DNA from 4 places in the Pseudomonas sp. GW821-FHT11D10 genome. Region 1 is predicted to be linked to each of the others. Evidence: predicted binding sites of a transcription regulator. Region 1 holds the regulator's gene; each other region holds the start of a gene.
The links. Region 1 encodes FliA, which starts transcription of late flagellar genes. Its sites were predicted from a motif close to CTAAAGTTTNNNNNNNNNNNGCCGNTAA; they were not measured.
Positions count from the first base shown of each region.

Region 2: a site for FliA is predicted at 2,045-2,072, ahead of flgM (flagellar biosynthesis anti-sigma factor FlgM). Genes of this name have one in related genera too.
Region 3: a site for FliA is predicted at 1,739-1,766, ahead of motA (flagellar motor stator protein MotA). Genes of this name have one in related genera too.
Region 4: a site for FliA is predicted at 2,377-2,404, ahead of AC1RT4_RS05765 (methyl-accepting chemotaxis protein). Genes of this name have one in related genera too.

Region 1 covers NZ_JBXARR010000003.1:111,442-115,650, reverse strand. Annotated here, with positions in the region: gene flhF (flagellar biosynthesis GTPase FlhF) at 1-1,261, shown strand, start outside; gene fleN (flagellar synthesis regulator FleN) at 1,375-2,205, shown strand; gene fliA (RNA polymerase sigma factor FliA) at 2,202-2,942, shown strand; gene AC1RT4_RS10680 (chemotaxis response regulator CheY) at 3,110-3,481, shown strand; gene AC1RT4_RS10675 (protein phosphatase CheZ) at 3,500-4,209, shown strand, end outside.
Region 2 covers NZ_JBXARR010000004.1:65,781-69,989, reverse strand. Annotated here, with positions in the region: gene AC1RT4_RS14005 (MFS transporter) at 1-277, shown strand, start outside; gene AC1RT4_RS14000 (flagellar brake protein) at 337-1,071, opposite strand; gene AC1RT4_RS13995 (flagella synthesis protein FlgN) at 1,167-1,634, opposite strand; gene flgM (flagellar biosynthesis anti-sigma factor FlgM) at 1,683-2,009, opposite strand; gene flgA (flagellar basal body P-ring formation chaperone FlgA) at 2,217-2,978, opposite strand; gene AC1RT4_RS13980 (chemotaxis protein CheV) at 3,061-3,993, shown strand; gene cheR (protein-glutamate O-methyltransferase CheR) at 4,041-4,209, shown strand, end outside.
Region 3 covers NZ_JBXARR010000005.1:248,705-252,913, reverse strand. Annotated here, with positions in the region: gene motB (flagellar motor protein MotB) at 1-815, opposite strand, end outside; gene motA (flagellar motor stator protein MotA) at 819-1,670, opposite strand; gene AC1RT4_RS17580 (HDOD domain-containing protein) at 1,837-3,375, shown strand; gene AC1RT4_RS17575 (rhodanese-like domain-containing protein) at 3,415-4,209, shown strand, end outside.
Region 4 covers NZ_JBXARR010000001.1:1,257,156-1,261,364, forward strand. Annotated here, with positions in the region: gene AC1RT4_RS05745 (LysR substrate-binding domain-containing protein) at 1-629, shown strand, start outside; gene AC1RT4_RS05750 (MmcQ/YjbR family DNA-binding protein) at 626-985, shown strand; gene AC1RT4_RS05755 (DUF1294 domain-containing protein) at 982-1,410, opposite strand; gene AC1RT4_RS05760 (undecaprenyl-diphosphate phosphatase) at 1,407-2,237, opposite strand; gene AC1RT4_RS05765 (methyl-accepting chemotaxis protein) at 2,532-4,166, shown strand.

The DNA of each region.
Region 1 (4,209 bases):
CATCATTGGCAACCGCCGCATCGCCGGCGGCGTCGAGCTGACGGCGGCGCTCGATTACAAACTGTCGGCGCTGGCCCCGCGTGTTCCGAACATGGAACTCGAGGATGAGCTGCGCAAGACCCAGTCGCGCATCGTTACCGCCCAGGCCGAGCTGAGCCTGCGTGGCGAAGCCGACGGCAACACCAATCGCCAGTTGTTCGCCGGGCTGCCGTTGACGGCCGGCCTGCCGCTGACCGCTGCCGAGCCGCTGACCGAACCGACCTACGAAGCGCCGGCCCGTCCGGTGCCAGCGCCTGCACCGGCTGCTGCGGGTGTTGACCCGCGTGCACTGGACTCGATGCGTTTCGAACTCAACAGCCTGCGCGAACTGATGGAAGTGCAACTCGGCACCCTGGCCTGGAACCAGCTGCAAGGCAGCCGTCCGGCCCAGGCCAATCTGTACCGTCGTCTGCAACGCATCGGTTTGTCCGGCCCGTTGTCCCGTGACCTGCTGTCGATGATCACCGAGATCGATGAACCTCGTCAGGCCTGGCGCATGCTGCTGGCGCACCTGGCGCGGATGATTGCCGTACCGGAAGTCGAGCCGCTGGAAGAGGGCGGTGTGATTGCCATGGTCGGTCCTGCCGGCATGGGCAAGACCACCACCCTCGCCAAGCTGGCCGCCCGCTATGTGCTCAAGTACGGCGCGCAGAACATCGCGCTGGTGAGCATGGACAGTTTCCGCATCGGCGCGCAGGAGCAGCTCAAGACGCTGGGTCGCATCCTCAATGTGTCGGTGACCCACGTCGATCCGGGCCAGTCCCTGGTGCAGGCGCTGGATCCACTGCTGCGCAAACGCGTGGTGCTGATCGATACCGCCGGCCTGCAGGCCAGCGATCCAGCCCTGCGCATGCAGCTGGAAAGTCTGGCCGGTCGTGGCATTCGGTCGAAAAATTATCTGGTGCTGGCAACCACCAGCCAGAAACAGGTTCTAACCGCCGCTTATCACAGTTACAAGCGTTGCGGGCTCGCCGGGTGCATCCTGACTAAACTGGATGAGACGGCAAGCCTTGGCGAAGTGCTGAGCTTGGCGATCAGTCACGAACTGCCGGTCGCCTACCTGACCGATGGGCCGCGTATTCCGGATGATCTGCATCTGCCGCGCCGTCATCAACTGGTCAGCCGCGCCGTCAGCGTGCAAATGCAGGAAGAACCCAGCGAAGAAGCCATGGCTGACATGTTCGCTGATATCTACCACAGTCCGACCAAGCAGGTTGGCTGAGGTAATGAACAGTTTTCGTACCTACATCGATGGCCTGCCACGCATTGTTCCGGTTGTGAACGCGCAGCCAGTAATGTGGCCTCCGTCTATGCAAGACAAGGTAAAGAAATAACATGGGCAGCATGCATCCCGTACAGGTGATCGCGGTGACCGGCGGCAAAGGTGGCGTCGGCAAGACTAATGTGTCAGTGAACTTGTCCCTGGCGCTGGCAGAGCTTGGCCGTCGGGTCATGCTGCTGGACGCCGACCTGGGGCTGGCGAACGTCGACGTTCTGCTGGGCCTCACACCTAAACGCACCCTGGCCGACGTGATCGAAGGCCGCTGCGAGCTGCGCGACGTGCTGTTGCAAGGCCCCGGCGGGATCCGCATCGTGCCGGCCGCTTCCGGCACCCAGAGCATGGTTCACCTGAGCCCGGCCCAGCATGCTGGCCTGATTCAGGCGTTCAGCGACATCGGCGACAATCTCGACGTGCTGGTGATCGACACCGCTGCGGGTATTGGTGACTCGGTAGTCAGTTTCGTTCGCGCTGCGCAAGAAGTGTTGCTGGTGGTCTGCGACGAGCCGACCTCGATCACCGACGCTTACGCGCTGATCAAACTGCTGAACCGCGATTACGGCATGAACCGCTTCCGCGTCCTGGCCAACATGGCCCAGAGCCCGCAGGAAGGTCGCAATCTGTTCGCCAAGTTGACCAAGGTCACGGATCGCTTCCTCGACGTCGCCCTACAATACGTCGGCGCAGTGCCCTACGACGAAAGCGTGCGCAAGGCGGTGCAGAAGCAGCGTGCGGTCTATGAAGCCTTCCCGCGTTCCAAGTGCGCACTGGCGTTCAAGGCGATCGCACAGAAGGTCGACACCTGGCCGCTGCCCGCCAACCCGCGCGGTCACCTCGAATTTTTCGTCGAGCGCCTCGTGCAGCAAACGGCAGGACCTGTGCTATGACCGCCAGCGGTATGAACCTTTACAAAAAGTCGGCGCGTGACGCGCAGTACGAGCTGATCGAGCGTTACGCGCCACTGGTCAAACGCATCGCCTACCACTTGCTGGCGCGATTGCCGGCCAGTGTGCAGGTCGAAGATCTGATCCAGGCCGGCATGATCGGCCTGCTCGAAGTCTCGACCAAATACGACGCCAGCAAGGGCGCCAGTTTTGAAACGTACGCGGGCATCCGGATCCGCGGTGCGATGCTCGATGAAGTCCGTAAGGGGGACTGGGCGCCACGCTCGGTTCACCGCAATACCCGTATGGTCAGCGACGCGATTCGCTCGATTGAAGCTAAAACCGGCCGTGACGCTAAAGATCACGAAGTTGCGGCCGAACTCCAATTGAGTCTCGACGATTACTACGGGATTTTGAACGACACCCTGGGCAGCCGGCTGTTCAGTTTCGACGACCTGTTGCAGGACGGCGAACACGAAGGGCTGCACGAGGATGGCGCCAGTGCTCATCTGGAGCCGTCGCGCGATCTGGAAGACGAACGTTTCCAGGCCGCGCTGGCGGACGCGATTGCCAATTTGCCGGAGCGTGAGCGACTGGTGTTGGCGCTGTACTACGACGAAGAGCTGAACCTCAAGGAGATCGGTGAAGTCCTTGGCGTCAGTGAATCGCGGGTCAGCCAGTTACACAGCCAGTGCGCGGCCCGCTTGCGGGGGCGTTTGGGGGAGTGGCGAGCGCGCTGAAGGCAGTGTGGGGACACTGCGAACGAGGCTGGTGCGGTGGTGAACGGCACCGGTCTTGCTCTGTTGTGCTCCAGACAGTCATCGAGTGTTTTGCCGGATTGATTGAAATGGCGCGTCCAGGTGCTGGACGCGTTTAAGACTGCTTGGAGGTCGAATTGAACAAAGACATGAAAATCCTCATCGTTGATGACTTCTCAACGATGCGGCGGATCATCAAGAACCTGTTGCGTGATCTCGGGTTCACCAACACTGTCGAGGCCGACGATGGCACCACTGCCATTCCGGTGCTCAACAGCGGCAGCATCGACTTTCTGGTAACGGACTGGAACATGCCCGGCATGACCGGTATCGACCTGCTGCGCCACGTGCGCGCCGATGAAAAGCTCAAGCACCTGCCAGTACTGATGGTGACCGCTGAAGCCAAGCGCGAGCAGATCATCGAAGCGGCCCAGGCCGGCGTGAACGGCTACGTGGTCAAACCTTTCACGGCCCAGGCGTTGAAAGAAAAAATCGAGAAGATTTTCGAACGCATCGGCTGATGAACGCGCGGGGGAGCTATGGAGCATAAAGAATCTTCACAGGGCGACTTCGAGTCGACCCTGAAAAAACACGCGGTCGAACTGGTCGAAAGCCTTGAAAAGGGCAGGTTCGGCGACGCTGTGCAACTGATCCATGAGCTCAATCAGACCCGTGACCGTGGCCTGTACCAGGAAGTGGGCAAGCTCACGCGTGAACTGCACAGTGCGATCGTCAATTTCCAGATCGATCCGCACATGCCGCAGGCTGAGGAAGTGTCGCAAATCACCGACGCTACCGAGCGCCTGGGCTACGTGGTCAAACTGACCGAAGCTGCCGCCAACCGCACCATGGATCTGGTGGAAAGCGCGACCCCTGTGGTCAATGGCCTGGCTGACGAAGCCCAGGCCTTGAGCGCCGATTGGAGCCGCTTCATGCGCCGTGAGGTCGGGGCTGAAGAGTTCCGTGAACTGGCGCGCCGGGTCGACGGTTTTCTGGCACGCAGCAGCGCGGACAACCGCGCGGTGTCGAGCAATCTGAACGACATTCTGCTCGCCCAGGATTACCAGGACCTCACAGGCCAGGTGATCAAGCGCGTGACCCAATTGGTCACCGAAGTCGAAAGCAACCTGCTCAAGCTCGTGCTCATGGCCAGCCAGGTGGACCGCTTTGCGGGCATCGAACATGACCGTGCGGCGATGCTTGCTGAAAAAGATCCACAAAAACATCTCTCGCAGGGTGAAGGTCCGCA
Region 2 (4,209 bases), on a different contig from region 1:
CTTTTTCGCGCTGGTGCTGGTGTGGCGGATCCGGCCGAAAGCCGTGACCAATCTGCACCAGGTCGACGATGCGCCGTTGCATCACGTGGCGATGCCGGACAGCATGTCCAGTTCGCCGCTGGTGGCAGCGCTTGACCCGCGGGTTGACGAGCAGGTGGTGCAGGAGCAGATGCAGAATACGGTCGCTCCGGAACCCGAGCCGGAACCAGAACCTGTTGTGCCAACCGAGCCGACAGTCGAGGGCGAAGGGCCGGACATCACTCCCGCCAAGCCTTGATCCGGGCATAAAAAAACGGGCAGTCACTAAAATGACTGCCCGTTTTTTATGCCTGCCGATCAGAGATCGTCTTTATCGAACCGACGCGCTTCGCGCTGCAGTTGATAAACGAAGCGCTCGACGTTGCGGGCCGCCGGGCCGCTGATGTTGTGAAAGCGCAGGCCGGCGAAGGTGATGTTGAGTTTTTCTTCGAAGTGCAGGTAACGCAGCTCGACCGACACCGGTTGGTTGCCGAACAGCGGTACGGCGATCAGGCGATCATAGACCTGGCCCAATTGCAGGCGGTCGGTGATATCGCCTTCAAAGCGCAGCTTGCAACCCGTGGCCGAGATGTCCAGCAATTTGCCATCCAGCGGTGCCTTGAGCTTTTCGCCGCTGAGCACCACGCTGACCAGGTCGGTCAGTTTCAGTGCGGCGCGAAAGGCATTGCGGCGCTGGTGATAAACCACTTCGGTGGGCAGGTCGCCGGTGTAGAAGCGGTCGCCGTCGGAATCCTTGATGCTCAGCGTCCCTGTGCATTCCCAGGCAATGCGCACGCCATCATGAAAGCCCTCAACCTTGAACGGTTCGCCTGCTTCCAGAAAACGTTCGCCGTCGCGCGGGATCATTTCATCAAGCTTGATCGAACCGTTCTCGCGATCGACTTCAATCAGGTAGCTCTGGAAGCGCTGGCTGCGCTCGTGGAACGTAATGATCAGCGGATCGTGGCTCTCTTGCAGCTGGCGCAGATTGCTGGAGATCTCCAGGGGCGTGGTGAGCACCTTTGGGGGCTGCGGAGCGTCATCGTTGGACACGTTAAATCAATCTCCAGACAAAATTTGACTACGGCTGGCCAGTATTTTGCCAGCATGTTTCGCACGTTGATAGGGCGCAAGCATAGAAGAAAGCATCACGCCTGGCTGAGCGCGCGCGGTTTCTGCAGTTTGGAGAAGGTGCCGCTGGCATCGTAGAGCGCTGGAGGTTCGCCGCCGGTGAGGATTTTCAGCTGATTGGCCGTGGCGGCCTGTTGCATCACGATCGACTGGCCATTCCTGGCGTTGGCTGCCTGGCACTGGGCGATCAGGTCGGTCAGGACATCACTCTGGCTCAGCAACTGGTCGCCGATGCTCGACTGGCTGGCCAGTTGCTCCAGGCCGGCGCGGTCGATCGACAGATTGAGGCTGGCGAGGATTTCGCTGCGTTTGCGGCCATGCTGTTCGAGCAGAATGATCAATGCCTGCTTGTTCGCCAGAATTTCTTCCAGCAGAGGCATGTCGCGACCGTGCAAGGCGAGGGACTCGGTTTGCAGTAACTCCAGCAATTGTTGAGCTGGAGCAAAGTCGTCGGTGATCAGTTGCAATAAATTAGTGTCGTGCATGGCTGGCCTTGGGTTTTAAGCGTCCAAAAGCCTGGCGCTGACCGAGGCCTAGCGCTGGGCTTCGAAATTGAGCAGTTTGCTGGCTACACGGTTGCTGTCGACCTTGTAGCTGCCATCGGCAATCGCTGCTTTCAACTCGGCCACGCGGGCTTTGTCGACGGCAGGCTGATCGCGCAGCTTGTCAGTGACCTTCTGCAACTGTTGAGCCTCATTGCTGAGGTGTACCGATTCCCCGCTTTTTGCGGTACTGGCCTGTTCGGCCGGGGTATTCAGCGGCGCGGAGGTGCCGGTTTCGGCGGTTTCCTTGGCGTTGCTGGTACGCGTACTGCCCGTAAGTGACGAGGAGCTGTTCAAACGGCTGAAATCGATGACCATGTTAAAAACCTCTGGGAATTTGGACGCTTGCCATGTTCTCGGCCATCCCCTGGAAAACTTTAGGCTCATTTAGCAATGAGCTTGCATGCGCCGTAGCAGATCCTGCTGCGGCACAGTTTAGGGAACAGCTCTGGTCAGCGCCAGTTTTCTGCTTGAGTACTCAGGGGCTTTTCAAATATCCGTTCATGCCGCCGCTCACATCGCCGCTTACATGGCCACTTCTACCTGGCCGGGCGCCACAACCTGCGCCTTGATGACCCGTTGGGAGTTGAGGTTCTTCACCCGAATCTGTTCTTTCAGGCCGCCGTTGGCCAGCGCTTCGCCCGGCATCCGCACGGCGAGGGTGCCGCTGCGGGCAGTGATCACCACTTGATCGCCCTTGCGAACCACTTCCGCCTGTTCCAGATGCACCAGGGTAATGACCTGATCGGCGACCGTTGGTCGGGTCAATTTCTGTCCGATGGCTTCATCCACCGACGTCAGGAAACCCTGATTGATCGTGCTGACGTCGCGCTCGCGCAAGGTCACGTCCTGAGGCTCGATGATGCCGGCGCGTTTGAGTGGCCGCGTGGTGGTGACAATCTCGCGAAACAGGCGGACTTGAGCGGGCACGAACACCGTCCAGGGGGAGGCACCTTCGCAGCGGACCTTGACCGTGACACGGCCCAGAGGACGTGCCGGACTCTCCAGTGTCGCTGTCAATTCCTTGTCGCACATAGGCATGCGCATGCGTGGGTCGAGCTGGTTGACCTCGATTTCATAACGGCCTTCCGTTTGACTGGTAGCCAGATAGTCTTCTACGGTGAATTCAAGAAAGCCCTGAGTGACGCCGATAAGCATGTCAGGCAAGGTAACCGCATCAGCACCGGCAGGGCTGCCAGCGAAAAAAAGGCAAACGGCGGACATCGCACAAAGCCCTCTGCGGAGGGGAGGTGTCAGGCGTCGGAAAAATGTCGTTTGAGCGTTCATACGAGTTAAAAAGCAAGCGCCGTGCCGTTTAGCAATGAATGTGCGTCGCAACAACACTTGGCGTTGGTGTAGGAGTCTGGGCATGGCTGGTGTAATGGATTCGGTGAACCAGCGCACGCAACTGGTGGGGCAGAATCGCCTGGAGCTGTTGTTGTTCCGTCTCGACGGCCAGCAGCTCTACGGGATCAACGTGTTCAAGGTTCGGGAAGTGCTGCAATGCCCGCAACTGACGCTGATGCCCAAGTCCAGTCCTGTCGTGTGCGGGGTGGCGAATATCCGGGGGGCGACCATTCCGATCCTTGATCTGGCGATGGCGACCGGCTCCGGTGCTTTGAAAGACAAGAACAGTCCGTTCGTGATCATCACGGAATACAACACCAAGACCCAGGGTTTCCTGGTGCGCTCGGTGGAACGTATCGTGAACATGAACTGGGAAGAGATTCATCCGCCGCCCAAGGGCACCGGACGCGATCATTACCTGACCGCTGTGACTCGGGTCGACAATCAGTTAGTCGAAATCATCGACGTCGAGAAGGTGCTGGCGGAAGTGGCGCCGACCCCGGAAGCGATTTCGGTCGGCGTAGTGGATGTCGAGACCCAGAGCAAGGCGTTGTCGCTGCGGGTGCTGACGGTCGATGACTCGTCGGTGGCGCGCAAGCAGGTGACGCGTTGCCTGCAGACGGTCGGGGTCGAAGTGGTGGCGTTGAACGACGGCAAGCAGGCGCTGGATTACCTGCGCAAGCTGGTCGACGAGGGCAAGAAGCCGGAAGAAGAGTTCCTGATGATGATCTCCGACATCGAAATGCCGGAGATGGACGGGTACACCCTGACGGCCGAGATCCGCAGCGACCCTCGCATGCAAAAGCTTCATATCATCCTGCATACTTCGTTGTCGGGTGTGTTCAATCAGGCGATGGTCAAGAAAGTCGGTGCCGATGACTTCCTGGCCAAGTTCCGTCCTGATGACCTGGCATCCCGGGTAGTCGACCGGATCAAAGCAGCAGATATCAGCTAAGGGCCTTCTGCCCCTGGCGTTCAACACGATTTAAGAGGCGGCATCATTTGTCTACGGGTAATTTGGATTTCGAACAGTTCCGGGTCTTCCTGGAAAAAGCCTGTGGCATTTTGCTCGGTGAAAACAAGCAGTACCTGGTGTCGAGCCGTCTCAACAAACTGATGGAGCAGCAAGGCATCAAGTCCTTGGGTGAGCTGGTTCAGCGCATCCAGACCC
Region 3 (4,209 bases), on a different contig from region 1:
TTGGTCAGCACCACGATGTCGATGCGGCGGTTGACCGGGTTGAACGGGTTCTCCTTGTCGAACAGTGCCGACGAGGCGTAACCAACAACCCGCGCCACTTGAGCGTCCGGATAACTGCCCGCCACCAGCGCACGCCGGGCGGCGTTGGCACGGTTGGCCGAAAGCTCCCAGTTGCCGAAGTCGCCATTGCCCACGTAAGGCTTGGCATCGGTGTGACCGCTGATGCTGATCTTGTTCGGCACCGCTTTGATGGTGTCGGCCATGGCCAGCAGGATGTCTTCGAAGTACGGCTTCAGGCGTGCAGAACCGGAGTCGAACATCGGCCGGTTCTCGGCGTCCATGATCTGGATGCGCAAGCCGTTCGGCGTGATCTCGAACAGGATCTGGTCCTTGAACTTCTGCAGTTGCGGGTTCTCGTCGACCTTGTTCTGCAGCTCTTGCAGCAGCAATTCCAGGCGTTCCTTCTCGACCTGCTCGGCCATGCCTTCAACCTGTTCGGTGTCAACCGTGACCTTGTCCGGCTGCGGCTGCGACTTCACTTCAGGGTTGAGGGTATTTTCCGGCGCGAGGGTCGGCGTGCCGCCCAGATCGATGATGTACGGCGTGCCGCTCTCGGAGAAACCGACCGGGTCCTTGAAGTAACCGGCGATGGCGATCTTCTGTTCCGGGGTCGCCGTGGACAGCAGCCACAACACCAGGAAGAACGCCATCATCGCCGTCGCGAAGTCGGCGAAGGCGATCTTCCACGCCCCGCCGTGATGCCCGCCGGCGATGCGCTTGACGCGCTTGATGATTATCGGCTGGTTATTTTCCATGACTTAGCGACCGCGAACGGCTTGTTCCAGCTCGGCAAAGCTTGGACGGTGAGCCGGGTACAGAACCTTGCGACCGAACTCGACAGCCAGCGACGGCGGCATGCCGGAAGCCGAAGCCACCAGCGAGGCCTTGATGGCTTCGTAGACGTTCAGCTCTTCCTTGGCATCGTGGGCCAGGGAGTGCGCCAGCGGGCCGAAGAAACCGTACGCCGCGAGAATACCGAAGAAGGTACCTACCAGTGCCGCACCTACGTGCAGACCGATGGACTTCTGATCGCCTTCACCCAGGGAGGCCATGGTCACCACGATACCCAGTACCGCCGCGACGATACCGAAACCCGGCATGGCGTCGGCAATGCCATTCACCGCGTGGGACGGATGCTCGAGGTCTTCCTTCAGGCTGTACAGTTCCATGTCGAACAGGCCTTCCAGCTCGTGGGGAGCCATGTTGCCGGAGGACATGATGCGCAGGTAATCGCAGATGAACGCGGTCATGCGTTCGTCTTTCAGTACCGCCGGGTACTTGGCGAAGATCGGGCTCGCGGCGGCGTCTTCGATGTCGCCTTCGATGGCCATCATGCCTTCGCGGCGGCTCTTGTTGAGGATCTCGTAGATCAGGCCCAGCACTTCCAGATAGAACGTGTGGCTGAAACGCGAACTGAACATGCTCAGGGATTTCTTGAGCACGTGCATCGTCATGTAACCGGGGTTGGCCTGCAGGAATGCACCGAGTGCAGCACCGCCGATGATCATCACCTCGAAGGGCTGGATCAGGGCGGCAATCTTGCCGTGGGAGAGCACGTATCCGCCGAGCACGCTCGCGAATACGACGATGATGCCGATAATTTTAGCCATAGGTAGAAAGTACTTACTTAAGTCGGGTTCAAGGTCATATTCGGAAGTTAAAAAATCTCTTCTTCTACTTATCGGCAAAACTGCGCCAGACTATAGCCAGTTCAGGCGAAAAGCCAATTTAGCCCATGCCGGGCGCGTCTACAGTCAGTGAAGATCTCGTCCAGACATGGCTAATGAAACGAACGTCCCACACGCAAAACCGACCACGCTCGATGGCTGGGTGAAGCTGCTCGACAGCGTTCGCCTGCCGGTGCCGCAAGACGCCCATGACCGGGTCTGCCGGGCGATTCGCGATGACCGCAGCTCGTTGCGCGACATCGCCGACCTGATGCAGGACAGCCCGGCGCTGGCCCTGAGCATCATCCGCGAAGCCAATCGCCACACCCACGGCAACATGACCACGCCTGCGGAGAACCTCGAAGTGGCGATCAATCGCCTCGGCCTTGGCCGTACCGAAGAACTGCTCGCCCGCCTGCCCGCCGAACCTGCCGCACAGATCCCGCAGGCCCTGCGCCAGTTGCAGATGATCAGCCAGCACGCCACGCAACAGGCCAACGGTTTTTTCGCCAGCCGCCTAGCGCGACTTTGGCAGGACATTCATTGGGGCAGCCTGCTGTTTCTGTCGCCGCTGTGGCCGTTGGCACTGACCTTTCCCCAATTGCTTGAAGAGTGGGAAGTGCGGGTTATCCACAAGGGCGAATCGGCGCGAGTCGTGGAAAAGCAGCTGTTCGGTGTGCGCCTGCTGAAAATCGGCGAAGCGCTGGTAGAAGCCTGGCGCCTGCCGATCTGGGTCCAGCAAGGTTATCGGCTGCTGCTGACCGAGCAGCGCGAACTGGTCAAGGTTCTGCGCATTGCCCGCGACGTCGATCATCCGCTGCGCCAGCAAAACCGCCTCGACGACGATCCGACCCTGCGCCGCTGGCTCAATCAGCCGGCCAACACCGTGTTGCTGGCCAACGGTCTGGCACTCTCGGCGCAACAGGCCTGGGACAGCCCGCACAGTGAGCGCTGGCAATTCCTGACCAGCCTTTATCTGCAAATCTCGATGGACGAGGTGCAACAACAGTTGCACCAACAGGCTGCCGTCAGCGCTCGCCATCATTCCATGCCGGACCTGTGGCACCCGGCGGTTTCGCTGCTGTGGCCGTGGGACACCCGTCGCCTGCCTGCCGGAATGCTCCCGGCTGCGGCGCCGTCCGCTGAAGACCTGACCCAGTGGCGCCGCCAATGCGCCGAGCTGTTGGCCGTGCCAAGCCGCTTCACCAACGCCATGAGCCTGACTGTCGCCGCCCGCGATGCGCTGGTCGCCAGCGGCATGCGCCGGGTGATGATCCTGATGGCCGACCGCAGCCACGCCAATCTGCGCGTCCATCAAACCTCTGGGTTGCCGAAGGAAGCCGCTGCGCTCAATTTCGTCGTCAGCCAGAGTTCGGTGCTGCAACGCTTGCTCGCGCAGCAGGCGCAAGTGCGGATCACCCCGGACAACAACGCCCAGTTTTCCGCCCTGCTGCCGCCCTCGCTGCGCACGTTGTTTCGTGGCGAACACCTGTTCCTGCGCTCGCTGGTGAACAATGGCCGGGTGATCATGATCGTGGTCGCCGACCAGGGTGGCGGGCCGTTCGCCGACATCACCGTGCAAGCCTTCGGCAAAACCGCGCAATGCATCGAGAAAGCCCTGCACAGTTTTAGCCAGCGCGGCCAATGACAGCTACAATCCTTCCCCTTTGTGCTCTGGAGACCTCACATGTCTGATTTCTCTGGCCTGGCCCTGGTGATCGAGCCGAGCGACCTGCTGCCGCGCCTCGAATCCCGCGATCTGATTCTGGTGGATCTGACCAGTGCCGCCCGCTACGCCGAGGGACACATTCCCGGCGCACGCTTCGTTGATCCGAAACGCACCCAGCTGGGTCAGGCGCCGGCTCCGGGCCTGTTGCCGAGCAAGGAAAAACTCGAAGAACTGTTCGGTGAGCTCGGCCATCGCAAGGACGCGGTCTACGTGGTCTATGACGACGAAGGCGGCGGCTGGGCCGGGCGCTTCATCTGGCTGCTCGACGTGATCGGCCACGACAAGTATCACTACCTCGACGGCGGTCTGCCGGCGTGGCTGGCGGAAGGTTCGCCGATGTCGATCCAGATTCCTCCGGCGGCGGGCGGCCCGGTTGCCCTGACGCTGCACGAGGAACCGACCGCCACCCGCGAATACCTGCAAAGCCGTCTCGGCGCCGCTGACCTGGCCATCTGGGACGCTCGCGGGCCGCTGGAGTATTCCGGCGAGAAAGTCCTGGCGGCCAAGGGCGGGCACATCCCCGGCGCGGTCAATTTCGAATGGACGGCGGGCATGGATCAGGCGCGTCAGCTGCGCATCCGTACCGACATGCCGCAGATTCTCGAAAACCTCGGGATCACCAAAGACAAAGAAATCATTACCCACTGCCAGACCCATCACCGGTCCGGTTTCACTTATCTGGTGGCCAAGGCCCTCGGTTATCCGCGGGTCAAGGGCTACGCCGGTTCCTGGGGCGAATGGGGCAACCACCCC
Region 4 (4,209 bases), on a different contig from region 1:
TGCGGGTTTCGAGCCCTACCGGGCTGGCTCATGAAATGCTGCCGGTGGTGATCAGCAATTTCCTGGGAAAATACCCTCAGGTGCAGCTGGAAGTGACCCTGATCAATCGTCGGGTCGACCTGATTACCGAAGGCATCGACGTGGCCCTGCGCGTGCGCGAACACGGCAATGAAGAGCCGATGCTGGTGACCCGCCGCCTGCGGCAGGCGCAAATGGTGGTGGTAGCAAGCCCTTCCTTTATACAGGGCGTGGAAATCAATCATCCGCAGGACCTGAAGAACCTGCCGGTGCTGGGCGCGCTGGAAGCCGATCGCATGGTGCATGTGCGCCTGCTCGATCAGCACGGCAAGAGTTGCGACCTCGCGCTGGAGGCACGACTGGGGATCGACGATTTCATCGTGCGCAAGGCCTGTGTACTGGCCGGTCAAGGTTTTACCCTGTTGCCGATGATGTATTGCGAAGCGGAACTGAATAGCGGCACGCTGGTGCAATTGCTGCCGGACTGGTCACTGCCCGGCGGCTGGCTGCAAGCGGTGTATCCGCATCGGCGCGGGGTGATGCCGGCGGTGCGCGCGTGGATCGATCATCTGGTCGAATCGTTCAATGCCTGTGGAGAGCGGCTGTTATGAAACAAGGAAAGATGAGCGAGCAGGATGTCGCGGATTTCTGTCTGGCCTTGCCCGGCGCCCGGGAGGACTACAAATGGGGTGGCGTGCGGGTGTTTTCGATTGCCGGCAACAAGATGTTTGCCTTGCAGGGATTGCGCGGTGATTCGCTGGCTTTCAAGGTCGACAAGGACCTGTTTCTCGGTCATTGCGACCGGCCGGGCATTCACCCGGCGCCGTATCTGGCCCGGGCGCAATGGATCATCATGCACCCGCCCTACCCGCTGGGCGCCGAGGAACTGCAAGGGTTGCTGCAGCGTTCCCATCAACTGGTGGTGAGCAAGCTACCCAAGCGCGTGCAGGTCGGGCTGTTGCTCTAAAACAGCGCCAGCAGGTTCGAACCGAGGAACAGTTGATCGATCCAGAACACCTGGTGCAACGCCACGATCATCCAGAACAACACCTGAAACGACACCTTGCGCGTCTTGTGGCGGAAAACCTGTTGGGCGATCAACGCGCCCGGCCAGCCGCCGGCCAGTTCCACCGCGTGCAGGATGTTCTCCGGTGTGCGCCAGGCGTCGGCGCGGGCCTTGCGCTTGTCCGCCCAGTACAGGAAAAACGTCAGCACGCTGACCAACCCGTAAGCCGTCAGCGGTACCAGGGAAATCCCGCGCAGCCACATCGACAGCGAGCCGAACAACGGCAACGCGCAGACGATCAGCAGCACCACCAGCTTCAATTTCAGATGCTGAATATTGCCACCGGAAGGCCCGCGATCCGGGCGGCGTGCGCGGGAATCACTCATGGCTTGGCCGCCGTCCAGTCAACCCAGCCGAACTGCCAGGTCGCCAGAATCACCAGACCGAAGACGATCCGGTACCAGGCGAACGCCGCGTAGCTGTGGCTGCCGATGAATTTGAGAAGGCCGCGCACCGCGATCATGGCGAATATGAACGCCGTGACGAAACCGATGGCGAACACCGGAAAGTCGGCCGGAACGAACAGGTCACGATACTTGTAGCCCGAATACACCGCCGCACCGACCATGGTCGGCATCGCCAGGAAGAACGAGAACTCGGTGGCGGTCTTGCGCGACAGGCCGAACAACAGGCCGCCGATGATGGTCGAGCCGGAACGCGAAGTGCCGGGGATCATCGCCAGGCACTGGGCGAAGCCGATCTTCAGTGCGTCTGTCCAGCGAATCTCGTCGACCGTTTCGGCGTGCACTTCATGCTGACGCTGCTCGGCCCACAACATTACGATCCCGCCCACCACCAGCGCGGCGGCCACGGTGATCGGGTTGAACAGGTAATGGTGAATCAGGTCGGCGAAGATTACCCCCAAAACCACGGCGGGCAGGAAGGCGATCAGCAGGTTGGCGGTGAAACGCCGCGCACTCGGCTGGGTCGGCAGACCGATGACCACGTCGAGGATCTTGCGGCGAAATTCCCAGACCACCGCGAGAATCGCGCCGAGCTGGATGATGATGTTGAACGCCATGGCCCGCTCGCCTCCGAAATCGAGCAAGTCGGCAACAATGATCTGGTGTCCGGTACTGGAAATGGGCAAAAACTCCGTCAGCCCCTCTACAACTCCAAGAATCAGTGCCTGCAAGGCCGTCCAAAGATCCATCAATCCCCCAAAGAGCGATGCCCGGCGGCATGCCCCGATAGTATTTTTTTACGTTCACTGCGATCAGCGTAGCTGTACCGATTCCGCACGCACAGGATCCACACGAAACAGTCAAAATTCCGTGAAAAATCAATTTGGATTCAGGTTTTCACGCGCGGCGCCGAAATCCTAACAGACAAGCCGTAATAGCGCTGCCGCGTTATACGACTTGGGTCGCGTATGCCCGGTCACCGAAACGTGGTTGGATGCTGGCGGTGGTTTATTACAAGAAAAAGAATCCGGAGTGACAGCGTTATGAACAGCTTGCGCAGTGTGTCGATCAGCCGACGCTTGTGGCTCATCTTGATTGTGGCAGTGGTCATGCTGCTGACGTTGGGCGTGTTGATGCTCAAGCAGATCCACGATGACCTTTACCACGCCAAGGCCCAGAAAACCCAGCATGTGGTGCAGACCGCCAGCGGTTTGCTGACTTACTACCAGGGCCTCGAAGCGGCAGGCACCCTGACCCGCGACGTGGCGCAGAAACAGGCGCTGACTGCGATCCGTGGCCTGCGCTATGACCAGAACGATTACTTCTGGATCAACGACCTCACCCCCGTGATGGTCATGCACCCGACCAATCCCAAGCTTGAAGGCCAGAACCTCTCGGCGATCCGCGACCCGGACGGCTTTGCGGTGTTCAACGAAATGGTCGCCATCGCCAAGGCCAAGGGCGCCGGGATGGTCGACTATCGTTGGCCCAAACCCGGCGCCAGTGAGCCGGTGGCCAAGACTTCCTACGTGAAACTGTTCGAGCCTTGGGGCTGGGTCATCGGCTCGGGCGTGTACGTCGATGACGTGCAGGTGGAGTTTCAGGGCCAGGTGATCAAGGCGTCCGTGGTCGGGCTGGTCATCGCGGTGATCATGGCGCTGCTGGTGATCCTGATTGCCCGCAGCATCGTTCGTCCGTTGCAGGAAACCGTGAACGCCATGGCCAACATCGCCAGCGGCGAAAGCGATCTGACCCGCAGCCTCGACACCCACGGCCAGGACGAAGTCACTCAACTGGCCCATCACTTCAATGCCTTCACCGCCAAGCTGCGCCGGGTGATCGGTGACTTGCAGGTGTCCGCCAGCGCATTGGGCCAATCGTCCAGCGAACTGGGCAACGACGCGACCCAAGCCCAGCAACGCAGCCAGCAGCAGTCGCAGCAGATGGAACTGGTGGCCACCGCCGTCAACGAAGTGACCTACGGCGTGCAGGACGTAGCGAAGAACGCCGAACACGCGGCCAGCGAAATGCGTGACGCGGAGGCTCAGGCCCAGCAAGGTCAGATCAACATCGACGGCAGCCTGCAACAGATCGACAAGCTCTCCGGCACCATCGATCAGGCCGTGGAAGTCATCCGCACGCTGGCGACCGAAAGCACGCAGATCGGCAGCGTGCTGGAAGTGATCCGCTCGATTGCCGAGCAGACCAACCTGCTGGCTCTGAACGCCGCGATTGAAGCGGCTCGCGCTGGCGAACAGGGGCGCGGGTTTGCGGTGGTGGCTGACGAAGTGCGTTTGCTGGCTCAGCGCACGCAGAAGTCCACGGCGGAAATCCAGACCATGATCGAACGTCTGCAAAACCATTCCGAAGCCGCGGTGAAGGTGATCGGCGACAGCAGCAAGGCCTCGCAACTGACCATCGAGCAAGCGGGTCTGGCCAGCGCCAGCCTGAACGCGATCGGCCAGGCCCTGCGCAACCTCAATGGCCTGAACGCCTCGATCGCCAGCGCAACGCTGCAGCAGGCGCATGTGGTCGAGGACATCAATCAGAACGTCACCCAGGCGGCGGGCCTGTCCCACAGCACCGCGCTGGCGGCCGAACAGTCGAGCGTGGCCAGCGTGCGCCTGGGCCAACTCAGCGAACAGTTGAACGGTTTGCTGCGCCAGTTCCGCGTCTGATCGCCCTTTCAGGTGGGAACTCGTTTCCCACCTGTTTTTCGGT